One region of the Butyrivibrio sp. XBB1001 genome, then DNA from elsewhere that is predicted to be linked to it. Evidence: predicted binding sites of a transcription regulator. Region 1 holds the regulator's gene; each other region holds the start of a gene.
The links. The regulator Rex, encoded in region 1, represses fermentation and respiration genes when NADH is low (regulators of the CRP and FNR family bind a similar motif). The targets are predictions, from matches to a motif close to ATTGTTAANTANTTAACAAT.

Region 1 (3,284 bases):
TAGACCCGGCTATGATAAGAACCTTACCATTTGTTCCCTTATTAGCATCAGCCTTTCTAAGAGGAATAAGACTGTTTACGTCTTCGTCATAGAAGAAAGCTCCCGGCTCTCTTCCAAGAAAACTGTCCTCTGTTATCCCTGCATCCTCAACATGTAATTCCCCTGTGTATTCGCAGCCAGGATACATGATATGTCCCAGTTTAACCTGATTAAAGGTAATAGTCATATCAGCCTTGACTGCCACCTGACATACCTTGCCGTTATCAGCATTTATTCCAGAGGGAATATCTACGGAGACAACGCAGACATCGGACTGTCTCTCATTCTTGCAAGTATTGATATATCTAACTGCATCAGCAAAGTCTCCTGCGATGCCTCTTGATAATCCAATACCAAACATTGCATCTACTATGATATCCCAGTCTGCGTAGCTTTTGTTGTCTCTTATATTGGAAAAAGTGTCAATGGTTGTACCATATTTTTCTAATATCTTGAGCTGAGATAAAAGAAGGTCGCTTGCCTTTGTGTAATCTCCTATAACACAAACATTTACAAGAATGCCTTTCTGCCTTAATATCCTGGCGATGCAGGCTCCATCTCCGCCATTATTGCCAATGCCGCAAATGACCAAAGCTCTTGCCTTTCTATCCAGTTCTCTGCCCTGAATATGCTCCAGAATATGCTGCACTACTAAAAGTGATGCCCTCTCCATCAAAACAGAGCCAGGTACCCCGAAATACTCAGAAGTGTTCCTGTCATAAATCTTCATTTCCTGACTTGTTACAGCGTATTTCATCTTCCCCTCCAATATGTTACCAGGCAAAAAGCCCTTCTTCCAACAGGTCTCATTCTATAGGAAAAGCTGCCCATTGGGCAGCTTTCTAATCATTCTACATATTCATCTTCTGCCCCTGCAAGAGGTCTCCTGATAGGATGTCTTCTGTCAGGGTCATATTTCATATCAAATATCTCAACAACCTCAGGTCCAAATATCTGATGCATATATGAATATAGATTATAATTCTCCATCTCAGCTTCCTGGAGTCTTATTACATTCTTCTTAAGTTCAATTCTGGCCCTCGTAATCCATTCATCAAGGCTCTTGATGTCCGATGTATTATCATGAAGTCTCTCGTAGCAGACCTTCATAGTCTCTACCATAAGCTTATAATCGATGTCATAAATCTGTTTAGAGAGATCTAAAAGCTCATCCTGATGGCTATCAAGCTTGTCATTGCATTCATTGATAAGACGTGTTCTCTCAGAGATTTCTTTCTCAATGGCTGCTGAATTGCCAGCCTTATTGGCCTTGTCCCTAAGGGGCACAATCTCACCAAGAAGCTTTTTCTTAAGCTTCTTGATGTCCTTGGTCTGGCTTCTGAGCTTACCATCCTTCTCAACAAGGCTGTTAAGTTCATCTGCAAGTTGTTCTATTTCAGGTGTCATTTCTGTCTGCGTAAACAATTGATGCCATTTATTATCCAGCGTCAATATAGGGATGCTCTTCCCCTGTAGCGCAGACATATAAACTTCATCGTCTCTTGCCATCAGATTCTCTCACTATCGTAAGTTTATGAGTTCTCGTACCTATTTATATTATACGATAATTTCATTAAACTGTCAGATAAATGTACATTTTCTACCTGAATATTGTTAGGAACTTCCAAGTCAACATGAGCAAAGTTCCATATAGCCTTTATTCCGCACTCAGCAAGCTTATGTGCCATGGGAACTGCTTGTTCCTTGGGAATAGTCAAAACAGCTATCTCAATATTATTCTTTCTGACAAAGTCTTCCATTTCTTCTACTGGTCTGACTTCCACATCGCGGATCTTGGTTCCGTAAAGTTCAGGATTCTTGTCAAAAGCTCCCTTGAAAACAAAGCCTCTTCTAGTAAAATTGGTATATCCAGCAATAGCCTTACCAAGGTGTCCTGCACCTATGATTACCAGGCTATGTTCCTTGTCGATACCAAGTATCTTACTGATCTCATCATAGAGATAATTAACGTTATAGCCGTAGCCCTGCTGTCCAAAGCCACCAAAATTATTAAAGTCCTGTCTGATCTGAGAAGCAGTTACCTTCATGATGTCACTCAGTTCCTGAGAGGATATTCTCTCAACGCCCTTCTCCTTCAGATCCCCCAAATATCTAAAATATCGCGGAAGTCTACTGATAACCGCCTGAGAAATCTCTTTATCTGCCATTGTCTGCTCCAATTCTGCGTTTGCAAATACTCTAAACGCTATATAGTTAATAAGTTTAGTTCTGATTGTTAATAAATTCTCAAATTAATTATACCGATACGTTAAATAAATGTCAATCAATGAAATGATACAAAACATGGTAAACAAAGAGTAAACAAAGAAAAAAATTCCCGGCCATTTCTGGCCGGGAATCTGAGTTTCTTATAGAAAAAAATGTTGTTTAGCCGATAAGAACACCATTTTCATCAAAGGTATATTTCTTGAGCCAGCGGGTTATAGTTGCATTTTTAACCATATGTCCCTCCTTGTCAAAGAAATGTCTGCCATCATCAAGATCTACAAAGTCGCTTACTACGATATGTCCCTTTGCATTTGCATAGTATACATAGCCGTCCTCAGCTTCAATGAGAGTTGCTACAGCCATCTTGCCATCTGCTGCAAAATAGTATCTTGAAGACCACTTTGTCATGAAACCAGTTACCATATGTCCTTCACCGTCAAAATAGTACTTACCATCTTCAAGTTCTACAAAGTCTGTCTTTACCATAGTACCATTTGGCTTAAAGTAATATGTGTAGCCATCGATAAAGTGCTTGCCTGTAAGGATTGTTCCATCTTCAAGGACATAAGTTGTCTTGCCCCACTTTGTAACGAACTTTCCAGCAGGTGTCTCTGGCTCAGGATCTTCTTCACCACCATAGTAAGAAGCATCTGTGATTACTTTACGAACTACAAGGGCACCAACTCTTGGTGTGCCAGATCCAAACTCTACATTCAGCTGTCCGTCTGCTACTTCTGTAGTTACAGAAGTTACAGTATAAGTATTAGCAGCGTTGCTAACGTTAAAGGATACGCCTTCAACTGTTCCAGAAACAGAACTCTTATAAACTGAGTTACTCATTACTTCTACCTGGTATGCGCCGTTTTCTACATCTACAAGGAATGTTTCACCAGCTGGCAGGCAGAAGTCTGTGTAAACAAGGCCTGGGAAGTCACCTTCATAAGTGAACTCTTCAGTACGTCCCTGCATAAGAACGTCGCCATTAGCAAATCCATAGCCTCTTTCTTTTGTATAGT
Region 2 (3,284 bases), on a different contig from region 1:
GTTAGGAAGCCCTGTCAGCTTGTCTATATAAGCAAGCCGGTTAAGATGCCTGCCAATTGATGCGGTTCTATGGAGAATGTAAAAGTCAAAAATGACAGAAAAAGCAAACAAAATAAGAGTAATGAGCATGACATAGAAAATGGGAGGAGTTGGAGAATCCGTAATACCATCCACAATTGCCTTGTCTCTAAAGAACATTATGATAAGAATGATTGTCAATATAGCGAGAATGACAAGGGAAATAATCTTGTATATGTAAATATTATTATATACAGTTGCTCTTTTGTTTTTATCGAAGAACTCTGACTGCATCACAATCCTCCTGGGGCATCAAACTATTTAGCAGATTTCATGCACAAAGTATCAAATGCAAATGAACATATGTATAATTATTGTACTATATTTAGTTAATGATATAAAGGAGATTTGTTGTTGCTTATGTTGATACAGGAATCTATAGTCTAATTGCAGATGGAACTCTCTTGTCAAAGGTGTAGTACTCGGTAAAACCGCAATTCATAGCAATTTCACAAGCTTTGTCAAAGGAACCGGCGATTCCTTCTGGAGTGTGGGCATCGGCTCCGAAAGTTATGATACGTCCGCCCAGCTCATAAAATCTTTTTAATACATCTGCTGGTGGATTGGGCTCCTTGCTTCCACGGAAAAGAGCCTTCGTATTAAGGTCAAGTCCCTTGCCATTTTTGACAAGTGTGACTAGTATTTCATCTATTATTTCCTTATACATATTGTAAGAGTAGTAAGGCGCACCACTTGGGGCATAGCGCACAATATAGTCAAGGTGTCCCAGACAGTCAAAGTCATTGAAGACTTGGATGTTCTCTAAAGTGGATTCAAAGTAGCGCTTTATGACTTCTTTTTCATCTCTTCCTTCCCAGGCCTCAGGATAGAAGGGATCCTTTTTATCAAGAAGGTGGATAGAACCAATAACAAAGTCAAAGTCATTTTCCCTGATAAGGTCAGAATTAACGCCTGTTATCTGCATCTGAAGCCCCAGTTCAATTCCATATTTAATAGTGATCTTGTCTTTATACTCTTCTTTATAGGAAAAGAGATCACGTTTATAGGAAGGAATATCAAGAGTAAAGAGGCCTTCCGGAACTTCTTTTGTCACTGGAAAGTCCAGATCCATATGCTCAGTAAAACAGATTTCTGAGAGGCCACGCTTTATGGCACTCTCTATCATATCTTTCATTGGAGTGTCGCTATCTCCGGAATGATTTGAATGCATGTGATAGTCAGCGGGAAGTTTGTACATTTATATCCTTTCCTGGCAGATTGCTTTTTTTGCAAAATCCATTTGAAGTATTGATTATTGTTGATATTACATATATGTCTGCCGTTTATATTTTTTTAATAAAAACCTGTAAAATGCCATGGCTACGCAATTTCTCAAATTTAGCCATTTGCACCCTATTATGATATCACGTTTTTTAAATATTCTTACTTGATTTATGTGGAAAAGTCTATTAGAATTGTAATTGCTGATAAAAAATTATCAAATTGATATGTAACAGCAATCAAAATATAAATTTCATTTTAGGAGGAACTTAAAATGGCAGTAAAAGTTGCAATTAATGGTTTTGGCCGTATCGGTCGTCTTGCATTCAGACAGATGTTTGGTGCAGAAGGTTACGAAGTAGTAGCTATCAACGATTTGACAAGCCCTAAGATGCTTGCTCATCTCTTGAAGTATGATTCATCACAGGGCCGTTACGTAGAAGTGGGTCATGAGGATGACGTAACAGCTGATGATGAGGCTGGTACAATCACAGTAAAGGGTAAGACAATCAAGATCTACAAAGAGCCAGATGCTAACAACTGCCCTTGGGGAGAGCTTGGCGTAGACGTTGTTCTTGAGTGCTCAGGCTTCTATACATCAAAGGAAAAGGCACAGGCACACATCAATGCTGGTGCTAAGAAGGTAGTTATCTCTGCTCCTGCAGGAAACGATCTTCCTACAATCGTTTACAACGTAAACCACAAGACTCTTACAAAGGATGACAAGATCATTTCAGCTGCTTCTTGCACAACAAACTGTCTTGCACCTATGGCTAAGGCTCTTAACGATTACGCTCCAATTCAGTCAGGTATCATGTGCACAATCCACGCTTACACAGGTGACCAGATGATCCTTGATGGACCACAGAGAAAGGGCGACCTCAGAAGATCACGTGCAGGTGCTTGCAATATCGTTCCTAACTCAACAGGTGCTGCTAAGGCTATCGGTCTTGTTATCCCTGAACTTAACGGAAAGCTCATCGGCGCTGCTCAGCGTGTTCCTACACCTACAGGATCAACAACACTTCTCTTTGCAGTAGTTAAGAAGGCTGACGTTACTAAGGAAGCTGTAAACGCAGCTATGAAGGCAGCAGCTACAGAGTCATTCGGATACAACACAGACGAGATCGTTTCATCTGATATCGTTGGTATGAGATTCGGTTCACTCTTCGATGCTACTCAGACTCTTGTAAACAAGGTTGATGACGATACATACGAAGTACAGGTTGTTTCATGGTATGACAACGAGAACTCATACACATCACAGATGGTTAGAACAATCAAGTACTTTGCAGAGCTTGGCTGATCTACCTCGAATATCGAAATAGACTTTTGATGAGGTCCGGTCCATATGGGCCGGGCCTCATTTTTTTAAATCTTTTCAACATCCGATTTAGAGGATGCAATAATTCAAATCTTAATTCCAGGAGGAAAAAAATATGTCACTTAACAAAAAGTCAGTAGATGACATCAATGTAAAGGGCAGACGCGTACTTGTTCGTTGCGATTTCAACGTACCTCTTAAGGCTGGCGAGATCACAGACGAGACAAGAATCGTTGCAGCTCTTCCTACAATCCAGAAGCTTATCAAGGATGGCGGCAAGGTTATCCTTTGCTCACACCTTGGAAAGGTTAAGAATGGCCCTAACGAGGGTGAGTCACTTGCTCCAGTTGCTAAGAGACTTTCAGAGAAGCTTGGCAAGGAAGTTAAGTTCATCGCAGATTACAATGTAACAGGCGCTGATGCTACAGCAGCTGTTGCAGCTATGAATGAGGGAGATGTAATTCTTCTTCAGAATACAAGATTCAGAGGCAAGGAAGAGACTAAGCCTGAAGAGGCTGGTGAGGCTTTTGCAAAAGAGCTTGCTGATCTTGCTGATGATTATGTATGCGACGCTTTTGGTTCAGCTCACAGAGCACATGCTTCTGTTGCAGTTGTTACTAAGTACATCACACAGAAGGGTGGCAGCAATGTAGTTGGTTAC
Region 3 (3,284 bases), on a different contig from region 1:
AAGTACGCTAACGAGCTTGTTAGCTCTCTCCTCGTCGTCATGACCAAGAGCGTTAGGGTTCATTGTCTGTGTATTTGAAATTCCGTCGAGAGCGTACTCGTAAGGAATCTTAGCAACAGAGTTAAGTGAAGCAAGAAGGCCGTTCTTCTCAGCACCGTAAGATGGTGATGCACCAGGTGCGAATGAAGCGTAAGCAGGTCTTCCATCAGGTGTAGCACCTGTAGCCTTACCATAAACAACGTTTGATGTGATTGTAAGGATAGATGTTGTAGGCTCTGAATCACGGTATGTGTGATGCTTCTCAATCTTCTTCATGAATGTCTTAAGAAGCCATACAGCGATTTCATCAGCTCTCTCATCATCGTTACCATATCTTGGGAAGTCTCCCTCTACCTTGTAATCAACAACAAGGCCTGACTCATCACGAACTGTTGTAACCTTAGCATATTTAATAGCTGAAAGTGAATCTACAACGTGTGAGAAACCAGCAATACCAGTAGCGAATGTACGTCTTACGTTTGTATCGATAAGAGCCATCTCAGCTGCTTCGTAGTAGTACTTGTCATGCATGTACTGGATAAGGTTGAGGATATTTACATAAAGTCCTGCAAGCCAATCCATCATGATGTCATACTTGTGCATAACTTCGTTATAATCAAGAACTTCTGATGTAATAGGTGCCATCTCAGGTCCAACCTGCATGTGCTTGCCATCCTTTGTAAGGAACTTCTCATCCTTACCACCGTTGATAGCGTAAAGAAGACACTTAGCAAGGTTTGCTCTAGCTCCGAAGAACTGCATCTCTTTACCAGTCTGTGTAGCAGATACGCAGCAGCAGATGCTGTAGTCATCGCCCCAGATAGGTCTCATAACATCATCGTTCTCGTACTGGATTGAAGATGTTGTAACAGAGATCTTAGCAGCATACTTCTTGAATGTAGCTGGAAGCTTTGAAGTATAAAGAACTGTAAGGTTAGGCTCTGGTGAAGGTCCCATGTTCTCAAGTGTATGAAGGAATCTGAAGTCGTTCTTGGTTACCATGTGACGTCCGTCCATACCAAGTCCACCAACCTCAAGAGTAGCCCATACTGGGTCACCTGAGAAGAGGTTGTTGTATGAAGGAATACGAGCGAACTTAACCATTCTGAACTTCATTGTCATGTGGTCGATAAGCTCCTGAGCCTCTGACTCTGTAAGAGTTCCCTCTTTAATATCTCTCTCAATATAGATATCAAGGAATGTTGAAACACGTCCAACAGACATAGCAGCACCGTTCTGAGTCTTGATAGCTGCAAGATATCCAAAGTAAAGCCACTGAACAGCCTCTTTAGCGTTCTTAGCTGGCTGTGAAATGTCGAAGCCGTAAACAGCTGCCATTTCCTTCATTCCCTTAAGAGCTCTGATCTGCTCTGAGATCTCTTCTCTCTGACGAATGATGTGGTCAAGCATTGTTCCATCGCCGCAGTTGTTGTAATCTTCCTGCTTCTTGGCAATGAGGTAGTCGATACCGTAAAGAGCAACTCTTCTGTAGTCGCCTACGATACGTCCACGTCCGTATGTATCTGGAAGACCTGTTACGATGTGGCTGTGTCTAGCAGCTCTCATCTCAGGTGTGTAAGCATCAAATACTGCCTGGTTGTGTGTCTTGTGGTACTCTGTGAAGATCTTGTGGAACTTCTCATTAACCTTGTAGCCGTATGTCTCAGCAGCTTCCTCAGCCATCTTGATTCCGCCGTAAGGCATGAATGCTCTCTTAAGAGGCTTGTCTGTCTGAAGACCAACGATCTGCTCAAGATCCTTCATAGACTCATCAATATATCCAGGACCGTAAGCTGTAAGACTAGAAACAACTTCTGTCTCGCACTCAAGGACACCGCCCTTTTCACGCTCCTGCTTCTGAAGCTCCTGAAGCTTGCCCCAGAGCTTGTTAGTAGCATCTGTAGCATCAGCAAGGAAGCTCTCATCTCCATCATATGGTGTGTAGTTGTTCTGGATGAAATCTCTTACGTTTACATCATCCAGCCAGTGGGTTCCTTTAAACCCTCTCCATGCTTCGTTCATAATATAAACTCCTTCTCAAATATTTAACATGAATTGTTAAAATATTGTCACTTATATTTACCGTTGAGTATATTAGCAAAATAGAAAAGTCTAAACCTTGATTGTAATCAAATTTGGTAAATAATTCACAATTTCTACACATATTTTTTCGATAAAAAAACGAGGTATCAAGTACAAACGTACTCGGTATCTCGTTTCTAAGCATTTTATCTCTGTTTTGAAAATATTTCTCACTCGCCTCTTAAAATTCTAGTGGCGTTCTGAACACGATCTGCTGTTGGAGACTGAACACCCTCAAGCTTATAAGGAATTCCAAGTGCCTCAAATTTGTGCTGTCCCATGGTGTGATATGGAAGCACCTCTATCTTCTGGACATTTGAAAGGGTCTCAATAAAGGCTCTTGTCTGATGAAGATAATCATCATTATCTGTAATTCCAGGTACTAAAACGTGTCTGATCCAGATTGGCTTGCCAATCTCAGATAAATATTTCATTCCCTCGATAATGTTGTCATTTGGAAGTCCTGTGAGCTCTATATGTTCCTTGCAATCTATATGCTTGATATCAACCAGCAAAAGATCTGTATACTTCATAAGTTCCTGGAACTTGCCAAAGAATTCGCTGTTCCTATCAGGATCAAAAGGCTGAAGTGCTGTATCTATACAAGTGTTGATGCCACGCTCCTTGGCCATCTTGAAAAACTCGATAAGGAAATCTATCTGCAGAAGTGGCTCTCCTCCACTTACAGTTATTCCTCCATCTTCGCCCCAGTAACCACGATATCTCTCTGCAAAGTCCAGAAGTTCCTGCGGTGTTCTCATATCATCTGAATGAGGATCCCAGGTATCTGCGTTGTGGCAATACTTGCAGCGAAGCTTGCAGCCTTTCAAAAATACTATGAATCTGATTCCTGGTCCATCGACTGAACCAAAAGTTTCTACGGAATGAATTGCTCCTTTTAACATTTAATACCTCTTTTAATCTTACTGAGATACATATATCTCTCTAAGTGCATCTCTGTCAATAACCTTGATCTTGGCGTGACCACGCCTCTCGATAAGGCCCATTTTCTCCAGTTCCCGAAGCTTGCGACTGACTGTTTCCATTCGAAGACTTACACTCGCCGCAATGTCATCGAGTTTCAATACTATATCATCTGATGGGCTTCTGTCTACCCTATACATCAAAAAGCCCGCCAGACGTGCCATTGGGTCCTTTGTAGA

Region 2: the regulator Rex is predicted to act here: its motif matches at 1,502-1,521, upstream of gap (type I glyceraldehyde-3-phosphate dehydrogenase).
Region 3: the regulator Rex is predicted to act here: its motif matches at 2,094-2,113, upstream of pflB (formate C-acetyltransferase).

What each region holds. Positions count from the first base shown of each region.
Region 1 covers NZ_AUKA01000002.1:498,103-501,386, reverse strand. Annotated here, with positions in the region: gene G631_RS0104920 (bifunctional ADP-dependent NAD(P)H-hydrate dehydratase/NAD(P)H-hydrate epimerase) at 1-796, opposite strand, end outside; gene G631_RS0104915 (hypothetical protein) at 886-1,548, opposite strand; gene G631_RS0104910 (redox-sensing transcriptional repressor Rex) at 1,572-2,207, opposite strand; gene G631_RS0104905 (rhamnogalacturonan lyase family protein) at 2,428-3,284, opposite strand, start outside.
Region 2 covers NZ_KE384202.1:8,850-12,133, reverse strand. Annotated here, with positions in the region: gene G631_RS0117305 (GGDEF domain-containing protein) at 1-312, opposite strand, end outside; gene G631_RS0117300 (histidinol-phosphatase HisJ family protein) at 455-1,276, opposite strand; gene gap (type I glyceraldehyde-3-phosphate dehydrogenase) at 1,574-2,605, shown strand; gene G631_RS0117290 (phosphoglycerate kinase) at 2,739-3,284, shown strand, end outside.
Region 3 covers NZ_AUKA01000011.1:99,835-103,118, forward strand. Annotated here, with positions in the region: gene pflB (formate C-acetyltransferase) at 1-2,061, opposite strand, end outside; gene pflA (pyruvate formate-lyase-activating protein) at 2,292-3,026, opposite strand; gene G631_RS0110905 (Crp/Fnr family transcriptional regulator) at 3,045-3,284, opposite strand, start outside.